Regions from separate parts of the Paenibacillus sp. J2R1T-4 genome, predicted to be linked through region 1. Evidence: riboswitches for the same ligand, from Rfam matches in the RefSeq annotation. Region 1 holds a riboswitch; each other region holds the start of a gene.
The links. Region 1 has a riboswitch for cyclic di-AMP ahead of AC58QD_RS23840 (hypothetical protein). Riboswitches for the same ligand answer to the same signal wherever they lie in the genome.
Positions count from the first base shown of each region.

Region 2: it holds a riboswitch for cyclic di-AMP, as region 1 does, so the genes downstream of both, AC58QD_RS05845 (CAP domain-containing protein) here and AC58QD_RS23840 (hypothetical protein) in region 1, are expected to answer to the same signal.
Region 3: it holds a riboswitch for cyclic di-AMP, as region 1 does, so the genes downstream of both, AC58QD_RS22745 (3D domain-containing protein) here and AC58QD_RS23840 (hypothetical protein) in region 1, are expected to answer to the same signal.

Region 1 is NZ_JCAUBA010000017.1:29,634-32,910, reverse strand. Features, by position in the region: gene kdpA (potassium-transporting ATPase subunit KdpA) at 1-1,306, opposite strand, end outside; gene AC58QD_RS23840 (hypothetical protein) at 1,369-1,773, opposite strand; cyclic di-AMP (ydaO/yuaA leader) riboswitch at 1,892-2,111, opposite strand; cyclic di-AMP (ydaO/yuaA leader) riboswitch at 2,198-2,400, opposite strand; gene AC58QD_RS23835 (hypothetical protein) at 2,811-3,251, shown strand.
Region 2 is NZ_JCAUBA010000002.1:480,415-483,691, forward strand. Features, by position in the region: gene AC58QD_RS05835 (YhgE/Pip family protein) at 1-233, shown strand, start outside; gene AC58QD_RS05840 (sugar phosphate isomerase/epimerase family protein) at 380-1,255, shown strand; cyclic di-AMP (ydaO/yuaA leader) riboswitch at 1,341-1,467, shown strand; gene AC58QD_RS05845 (CAP domain-containing protein) at 1,474-2,280, shown strand; gene AC58QD_RS05850 (CBS domain-containing protein) at 2,595-3,023, opposite strand; gene AC58QD_RS05855 (alpha/beta-type small acid-soluble spore protein) at 3,229-3,277, shown strand, end outside.
Region 3 is NZ_JCAUBA010000015.1:97,918-101,194, forward strand. Features, by position in the region: gene AC58QD_RS22725 (neutral/alkaline non-lysosomal ceramidase N-terminal domain-containing protein) at 1-26, opposite strand, end outside; gene AC58QD_RS22730 (AbrB/MazE/SpoVT family DNA-binding domain-containing protein) at 179-427, opposite strand; gene trmL (tRNA (uridine(34)/cytosine(34)/5-carboxymethylaminomethyluridine(34)-2'-O)-methyltransferase TrmL) at 558-1,022, opposite strand; gene AC58QD_RS22740 (response regulator) at 1,143-1,859, shown strand; cyclic di-AMP (ydaO/yuaA leader) riboswitch at 1,928-2,108, shown strand; gene AC58QD_RS22745 (3D domain-containing protein) at 2,116-2,922, shown strand; gene AC58QD_RS22750 (polysaccharide deacetylase family protein) at 2,933-3,277, opposite strand, start outside.

The sequences.
Region 1 (3,277 bases):
GAGCCAATGCAGTCGGCGCTAATATGATCAAAGGATGGACCAGAATAGCTGCTGCAATCAGCTTCATCTCGCGTGCTTCGATCTTCCTACCGAGAAATTCGGGTGTCCGACCAACCATCAATCCAGCCAGGAATACGGCTAGAATCGCATACATGAGCATATTGACTAGGCCGACGCCTTTACCCCCAAATACACAGTTAAGCATCATTAATGCAAAAGGAGTGATACTGCCAAGCGGAGTCAAGGTATCATGCATATTATTGACTGTTCCTGTAGTCGCTGCAGTAGTTACCGTTGTAAATAGTGCGGACTGGGCGATGCCGAAGCGGACTTCTTTGCCTTCCATACTGCCTTGCGATGCGTCTATACCTAGCCGGTTCATAACTGGATTCCCGCTCGATTCTGCGGCATAGTTAAGTGATAAGAACCCAATGAACAGAATCATCATCGCCGAGAAAATAACCCAGCCCTGCTTGCGGTTCTTAGCGAACATTCCGAATGTATAAGGAAGCGCAGCAGCCAAACACCACATGGATAAAATCTCAATGACATTCGTAATCGGATTCGGATTCTCATAGGGATGAGCGGAGTTCGCTCCGAAGAAACCTCCCCCGTTCGTACCCAAATGTTTGATCGATTCGAGTGACGCTACCGGCCCTATAGCAATTTGTTGCACCGCGCCTTCCAGAGTCGTTGCTGACAAGGTAGGTTTCAACGTTTGCGGGACTTGCAGGGCAACTAAAGCAATTGTCACGACAAAAGCCAGCGGAAGAAACACCCTTGTATGAGCCTTCACGAAATCCTCGAAGAAATTCCCTATTGTATGTCCCTTGTTGGTGATTCCTCTAATAAAAGCGATCGCAACACACAAGCCTGTAGCAGCAGAAGTAAACATCATCATCGTTATGACCGCGATCTGCGAGAAATAAGACAAGCCCGTTTCCCCGCTATAATGCTGAAGATTCGTGTTGGTCATAAAGCTGATCACCGTATTGAACGTAAGCGAGTTTCCCATACCGGCAATTCCATTCGGATTGAGAGGCAGGTTCCCTTGCAGCCTGAGAATAAGATAACTAACCACCATCAAAACAATGTTCATGCCTATGAAACTAATTGCGTATGTCTTCCATGTCATGCCCTTACGTTCTCTGAGTCCAATGATTGAATAGATCGGTCTCTCCAACCAGTTGAACCAGCGGTCCGTTCGGTTCGTCTCATTCGAGAACACATGGAACAGATAAGATCCGAGCGGCTTAACAAGCAGAACAAGCAACACAATGACAATACCCATTTGTATAATCCCCATCGCTAACAAAACTCCTCCCAAGGGACGCTATTACTCAGCGACTCCTTCATTTCCTTCATGCCCTACAGCGTTTCTGTCAGAAATGAAACCTCATTACTATGCGTATGAATGACATAAGTTGCTCCTAGCCCTTTGTATATAAGCCGAGGACGACTCTCCAGTGTAATCACATAGATTGGCTTCGCAGTCCATGTCCGACATATCTGGATATACCGACAGCACAAGGTTTGGCTTGTTTCGAAGAGGAACACTTTCCCGACAGGAAAATCAGGAAGACTCCAGGTCGATTGGTCAATTGTGTCCAGCAATATCCAATCTTTTGCCCCAATTTCCTTATATTTATCCCTTTCGGCTTTATTGTTGACCAATAGAGCAAATGGAAGCTTCATTCGCATTACTTCACGTACAAATACTTCTCCCGCTTTGTTCGGTGCAGAAATGAGTATTCTTTCCGTCTGTGATCCCATTCTTAGTTTCCTCCTGTACACTTTTAAGGCAACAAAAAAGAAGCCTGCGGAAGAGGTGAACTCTTCTCGCGGCTTCATTCATGCACAGCCAAACAGACCGTGCCTTGCCACGACAATCGTTTCCTCTCTCAATACGCTTACGAGGTTAGCTGTCGGATTCGGGCTTGAGAGTTGCCCTACTCATCTAGGAAGCGAACCTATCACTAAAGGCTGCTTTCATGCTTGAGATTCACCCCTGGGAGCACGTTCACTCTGCACGATCTTGCTGCGATACGAGCTCAGGCTACCTGTTGGTTCCCCCGTTCCTTTTCCATTCAAGGACTCAGCGATTCATTCATTTCACTTCATTTACTTCAATTAACTTCACACCAAAAAACCACAGAGGCGTAAGCCCCGTGGTCGCATTAGCCGATCACAAGCTTCATCATCCTCTCTACATCTGCTTACGAGGTTAGCTGTCGGATTCGGACGGTGAGAGTCGCCCTACTCGAGTTACAGGATTCATGGTTCCTTGTCCCTCGAGATTCACCCCATGCCATGCCTATAACGGCTCTCACACCGTCCAGACATCGCTTATATTGGTTCCCCCGTATTCCTGACGTGCAGGAATTTCAGCGATTCACAATAAAACTTTCGCTATGAATCATGAGACGTATCATACGCCTGAGCCGTTCCAGTGTAAAGAATAGCTGATTTTGAAAATAAACCATTCCAGACTTTTATAGGGACCATACACCCATTTATCTCCGTAATTCTCTATATAAGTCTCTATTTCTCCTGATATTATTCCTTTTATGAAATAACTAGCAATCGCAAGGAACCGCCTTATATTCAAAGCCATTCCGAATTGATTTCGCTTTCATTCCGCAAATTATCCCGAAATTGACTCTGTATCACCTTCATTGAGGTTTTACTTTGCTTATCCCTGAGCGTAAGATTCACATTAATTTACAATTTCTTGACCCTGCTTCATGTTTGTTGATTATGTTTATATGAATTCATATGACCTTAAATCGGACTAGGAGTGTGACTAAGGAATGCTTGCAGAATCTGTTGATCCCTATCTGGATCCTATCGCTAACATCCATTTTATTCATCAAACCCCTTCCATCCGCAGAATTAGCACCATGGAACTCTTTCTATTTGAATATAAAAGCTGTATGTTAAAAATAACTAGCGGCGGTGTTAATGGTTGGGGAGAATGTGTTCTGCCTGAGGGCAGCAGCCCGATTAATCTCGTTCGATGGGGCGGGGTATTCGTCGATCTGAAGGGGTTATGCTTGTCAGAATGCCTTCTTCATATTAGAGACAAGGAAATGAGCTGGGGCGCAGAACGGTGTCAGTTGGCTCAATCTGCTTTGTTCCATCTTGCTTGGCAGATCCAGAATCCGGAATACAGCGCCATTCAAGAGACGGATCGTTCTCCCTTATCACGCCATTATTTGATCGAGCAATCCCAGTCCTATTATTCATTCTGATGGGACACAATGTAGATATAGCCTAT
Region 2 (3,277 bases), on a different contig from region 1:
TAATCCCTGCACCGCTGCAAGTATTCAATGCATGGCTGCCGATGTCCTACACGGTATCAGGATACAAAGCCGTTATTTCTAGCGGAGACTTCTCTTATCTTGGCCAAAACGCACTTATCCTAGGTGCTTTTACAGTAGGAGCAAGCCTATTGACTTTAACGTACTTTATTGTGAATTTCCGCAAAAAGGATCATTCTGAACAGAACGATCCAACACCAGCAGTAACAATCTAATAACTCCGACAAAAGGCAGCCATTTCTCTGTTACGAGGAAGGTTGCCTTTGTTGATATTGACACAGCCCATGATACAAAAGTACAATCACTACGTATGCAACCCATTCCTTGGGAATCTTTCAAATAGAGAGGATGTTTGTTAGAAATGAAATTAACTAATAAAATAGGTGTTATCGTAGATAGCTTTGGTATAGGAGTTAGAGCCGGGCTGTTGAAAGCGAAAGAAGTAGGAGCAGAAGGTGTACAGATCTATGCGGTAAGCGGAGAGATGGACCCAGCAAACTTATCACCCGCTCAGCGTCGTGAATTGAAATCCTACATAGACTCCCTTGGTCTTGAAATCTCTGCTTTATGCGGTGACTTAGGTGGACATGGCTTCCAAGATGTCGGAGCAAATCCTGCGAAGATTGAGAAATCCAAGCGTATACTGGATCTGGCCAAGGAGTTAGGAACGAATATTGTTACTACACATATCGGGATTGTGCCGGATGATAAGAATGGCGCCACATACGCAGCTATGCAGCAATCCTGCGAAGAGCTTAGCCAATATGCCAGCAGCATGGGCGGATTTTTTGCAATCGAGACAGGTCCTGAGACGGCTGATCATCTTAAAGGATTCCTCGATACACTTAGCAGCAAAGGCGTTTCCGTTAACTTCGACCCAGCCAACATGGTAATGGTAACAGGCGATGATCCGGTACGCGGACTTCATATATTGAAAGATTACATTGTACACACCCACGTGAAGGATGGCATCCGTTATAAAGAAGTAGATCCTCGCGAGGTGTATGGTTCTTTGGGCTATGAGCCGATGGATCATGGTAAAATTGCGAAGATGGTCAGCTCTGGAGAGATCTTCCGTGAAGTTCCCCTTGGCGAAGGTAAAGTAGATTTCAAAGCTTATTTTCAAGCAATCCAAGACATCGGCTACACAGGTTATTTGACGATCGAACGTGAAGTTGGCGATCAACCTGAAGTTGATATTCGTAAAGCCGTAGATTTCATCAAGATGTATCGATAATACCGAAAATTCCACTTTCCTGTTCAGTTGCCATAAATTGCGGCATGAATTATTGAATAGATGCATGCTACAATGAACAGGCACCAAACAAACTAGGCCGAAGCTAATAAGCACGGGGGAACCAACTTTGGGGTGAAGCCGCATCAAAGCGGCCGGGTTAACTCTTTGATCCGAATCCGACAGCTAACCTCGCAGGCCGAAAGGGAGAGTGGATCGTTTTGAAGAAAATGAACAAACAGATTCTAGCAGGAGTACTTGCACTTAGCGTAATCGGAGGCACATTCGGAGCAGGTGCAGCGTCAGCAGCGCCACTAACCGAATTGCCTAACAATAGCAACAACGTTAAGGTTTACTACAGCGTGCAACAAGGTAACTTGGCGGATTTACTGAATGGTAAATTTGACTTTTCGAAGCTGCAACAATGCTTCCCAGGCTTACAGCTGCAATTGCCAACTGGAACGCCTGAGCCGAAACCTGTAGCTCCAACGCCTGTAACACCAGCGCCAGTAACTCCAACGCCGACACCAGCACCGGTAGCTCCAACTCCGGCGCCAGTTAAGCCAACGCCTGTAACACCAACTCCTACACCGGTAAAACCTGCACCAGTTAAGCCAGCACCTGTTCAACCTACACAGCCTGACCAATCAACTGGAACAGAGAGCTCCTATGCCAATCAAGTGATTTCACTTGTGAATCAAGAGCGTGCCAAAGCAGGACTGAAGCCAGTAACCAGTGATGCTGAATTGACTCGGATGGCGTTAGACAAAGCCAAAGATATGTACAACAATAACTATTTTGATCATACTTCACCAACTTTTGGTTCACCGTTTGATATGATGAAATCTTATAATATCTCTTACCGTTATGCTGGTGAGAACATTGCTAAAGGTCAACGCAACCCTCAAGAAGTAATGACAGCCTGGATGAACAGCCCCGGACATCGTCAAAATATTTTGAGCCCGAACTTCACGAAGATCGGTGTTGCTTACTACAACGGCGAATGGGTACAAGAATTTACAGGATAGGATAATCCATTTTAGTTAGAACCGCTGACTTTTGTCTGCGGTTTTTTTTTATAGAATTTATTAGTTTTTGGGATTAATGAAACGTTGAACAGAAAAGAGCAGGAAGATGGAGCGGAAAAGCGTTAGCGGTCGCCTTTGCACTTGAATTCTCACCACTTAAAATAATTCATCAGAATTCAAATGCAACAGCGATTGGAGCCCATCTTCCTGCTCTCCTACGCGCAAAACTGAATTCAGCCGCAAAGGAGCACTATAATTGTCAACAAAAAACACCGCCTATCCATTCGGATAAGCGGTGTTCCTTTAACTTTCCATTATACAATCGCATTCTCGCCCGTTAATTGAAATACTTGTTGGGCACAATATTCGATAATGTCGCTGCGGCGAACGATACCGATAAAGCGGTCCATGTCATCAACAACAGGAACGAAATTCTGCAGCTTGGCTTTGGAGATCAAATCACTCATGTTCGCATTAATGTGAACCGGCATATTATGGACTCGCATTGGAATTTCAGATAGTTGTACACGATGAGCGTTGTCGAATGACACGTCTTCGTTATTCTTTAGGAACCAAAGTAAATCTCCTTCAGTAATCGTGCCTACATACTTGCCTTCTTCACTAAGAATGGGAACGGCTGTGTAACGGTGATATTCCATCCGCTCCAAAGCCTGACGAAGTGTTGATTGAGTAGTTAAACAAATCACTTCAAGTTTGGGGACTAGAAAAAAAGCAATATTCATGTAACAATCTCCTTCTCCATGATTCTTTCTCTATATGACAAACTCCATATCCATAAAGACCACACATCTCTTACCCATTATACCGTGTTTTGAAGCATTGCGTTAATTTTTTATATGGAAAATCAGTGAATATGGAACAATATGGATCTGAAAACAACACATTGCATCAACAACACAAGGGAACAATACAAATGAGGTGAATATTATGTCGCGAAGACGAAACCGTTCGAATCGACTGGATGCTTTCAAAGTTG
Region 3 (3,277 bases), on a different contig from region 1:
ATTTCTTGAGCTGTGCAGAATAACATGATGATTCATCTCCTCAGTCTCTTATAGTAGGAAAAAAGAGACTATCCCTACAGTCATGTATGACTGACTAGACGTCTCTTGCGCACAATCATTTCTGTATTAAGACTGCTCTGGATGCTAACGATGCACGCCACCGGGAAATCCTTGGAGATTATGCCCGTATTTGCGTCATTTCCCCTAAGCATCCTTGGCAGATATGCTTTTCTTTATATTCCGTTACTTCATTCATTTCCCCGCAAAAAACACATTTTGGCCGAAAACGCTCAAGCAATATTTGATCACCGGCTACCAAAATTTCTACAGGATCTCCTTCATTCATTCTGTAACGCTTTCTGAGCGACTTAGGCAATACAATTCTGCCCAGTTGATCAACCTTACGGACGACGCCAGCTGGCCTCATCAAAGTTCCCCCTCCGACAAATGTAACGAAAAAACGCAGATCATGTTCGTCCTACTATATTCGCTATTTGTTCGGAAAATCCTGCTTATTTCATGCCATGGGGTCGCAATATTTGCAAGTTCGATGCCTTTTAGCTTAGTCCAAGGAATTGATTTTGCCTTAAACCTTCGAATAACACAATGGCCGCCGAATTGGATAGATTCAGAGAGCGCACGGCATCCGTCATAGGCATCCGAATACACGTATCTCGATTGGCTTGCACCAACTCGGGAGGAAGGCCCTTCGTTTCCTTGCCAAACACAAACATATCTCCGTCTTTGTATTCAAATTGTGTATACAGTCGAGCTGCCTTAGTAGTGGCATAGAAATATCTGCTAGTGCTGTACTGCGCCTGCAGTTCCTGGAATGAATCGTAATAAGCTACGTTTACAGCATGCCAGTAATCTAGCCCTGCACGTTTTAAAGTCCGGTCATCGGTATCAAATCCTAACGGTCTCACCAAATGCAGATGAGTCCCAGTCGCCGCGCAAGTTCTAGCGATGTTCCCGGTATTCGCCGGAATTTCCGGCTCCACAAGCACAATATGAAAAGCCAAATCCTTCACCTCATCGAACATTTTAACATCCACTTTACAAAGGATGCAAATTCTCCTTATATACTTGCGCCATAATGAATGTATTGTTAACCGACTATGATCGAAAAGGAGACCTAGATGATGACAAAAAAACGGATACTAGTTGTTGATGATGAACCCTCAATCTCCACTTTGATAGAATACAATTTGAAGCTTGTTGGCTATGATGTGCAATGTGTGTATGATGGTGAGGCCGTCTTTGAAGTGCTTTCTAAATTCCGTCCGGACCTGATCGTATTGGATCTGATGCTCCCCAAGCTGGATGGTATTCAAGTATGCCGTAAGCTGCGCAGCCAGGATAACCGGGTACCGATCATTATGTTAACCGCTATGCAGGATTTGTCTGACAAAATACAAGGCTTGGATAATGGCGCAGACGACTATATGACCAAACCATTCAGCCCGCAGGAGCTTATTTCCCGCATTCAAGCCATTCTTCGCAGATTGAGTACCTTGCCTTCTCTTACGGAAGATAAACTGCAAATCGGTCCAATCGAAATTGTTCCTGATCAACGTGAAGTGAATATGCACGGTAATCCTGTCGAGTTAACGCCAAAGGAATTCGAGCTGCTCGTCTTTCTCTGCAAACATCGAGGAAAAGTGCTCAGTCGTCAGCAATTGTTGCACGGGGTATGGGATTATCACTTTCTCGGGGACACCCGAATCGTAGATGTTCACATTAGTCATTTGCGCGATAAAATGGAAAAAAATGCTCGAAATCCTGAATATATCATGACTGTTCGCAACGTTGGATATAAGCTTACGGAGCCTTCTGCGAAGGAAATTATTAGTAGGTAGGAAACGTTTTCAATAGAGGTACCCATATTTTGGGCATTTATCCGATCGGATAGGTATGTTACTCTTTTGTTTATGCACGGCCGAAACTGTCCATCCAATCAGCTTGATTGCGACAGTGCGGGGGATGATTTATTGCGGACTTCTGTTCATCAAGTCCGATGGGGTGAATCGTTACTTCAAGCAACGAAGGGTTGTATCCTCAGCCCAAACCCGACAACTAACCTCGTAGGCCTATTTACAAAAGGAGCGATGTACCTTGAAATCCAAATTTGTCACCCGAACGTTAGCTACTGTAGCGTTAGGAGCCTTCTGTATTGGCGGGACAACCGTCTTTGCGGAAAATGTAATCAAGCTGCTTCCGGAAGAACTCATCTCTATTGCTCCAACCGTTAAAGAAACGGAACAGATTAACAATTGGGAGCCAATTGCCCCTGCTGTACCGATCACGTTCGATTCTCAAGCAGGTTGGGATTTGCAGCGTCCTAATCTGAGATTAGAGCTTTTGGAGCAAGCACTATTCGTAACCGCTGATGTTCCGCCAGCACAATCAGCAGAACCCGCTGCAGTCCCAGCGCCTCAGCCTACACCTGCTCCCGCAGCCACTCCAAAAGCTGCAATTGTGAACAAAGCCAAAGCTGTAACTAAGCCTGCTACAGCCTCGAAACAGGCGGCAGCGCCTCAATCAGCACCTACAGCGGATACGCAAAACAAGACCGTTCAGGATAGCAACGGGAAACCCGTTTCCTATAAAAAGGTTATTCAAGCCAAGGCATCCGCCTATTCCAGCGCAACGGAAGAGAACGGCAATTATGGCGCAGTAGATTATTTTGGCAATGCGCTTAAGCTTGGTACGATAGCAGTTGACCCATCCGTCATCCCGCTTGGCACAACGGTTCTGGTCAGAGGACATAGTTTTGACGGTCTACCGCAGACACTTATGGCAAAAGCGACAGATATTGGTGGAGCCATTAAGGGTAATCGAATTGATATCTTCATTCCTGGGTCTAGAGATTATGTCAAAGGTTTTGGCATTCAAAATGTAGAGATCTACGTTTTGAACTGACCCTTGTTCTTTATAACTGCTTAGGTATATTCAATAATTGAGGGACGGTTACGAATTCGTAGCCGTCTGCTTTTAATTTCTGGATAATCGTTGATAACGCTCCTACCGTTCCAGATAAATCCTGATTGTCTCCGCCTGCTGAATGCTGCAGAACAATTGCCCCGGATTTGACCGTGCTTAATATATTATGAGAAACTTGCTCCGCGGATAACCCTTTCCAGTCTAAGGAATCTACATTCCAGTTCACGATCATATATCGATGGTCGCCGGTCCATTTCAGCTGTTCCTCTGATATTGCTCCATATGGCGGTCGAATCAGCTTAGGGCTGTATCCAATTTGCCCGCTCAGAATCCG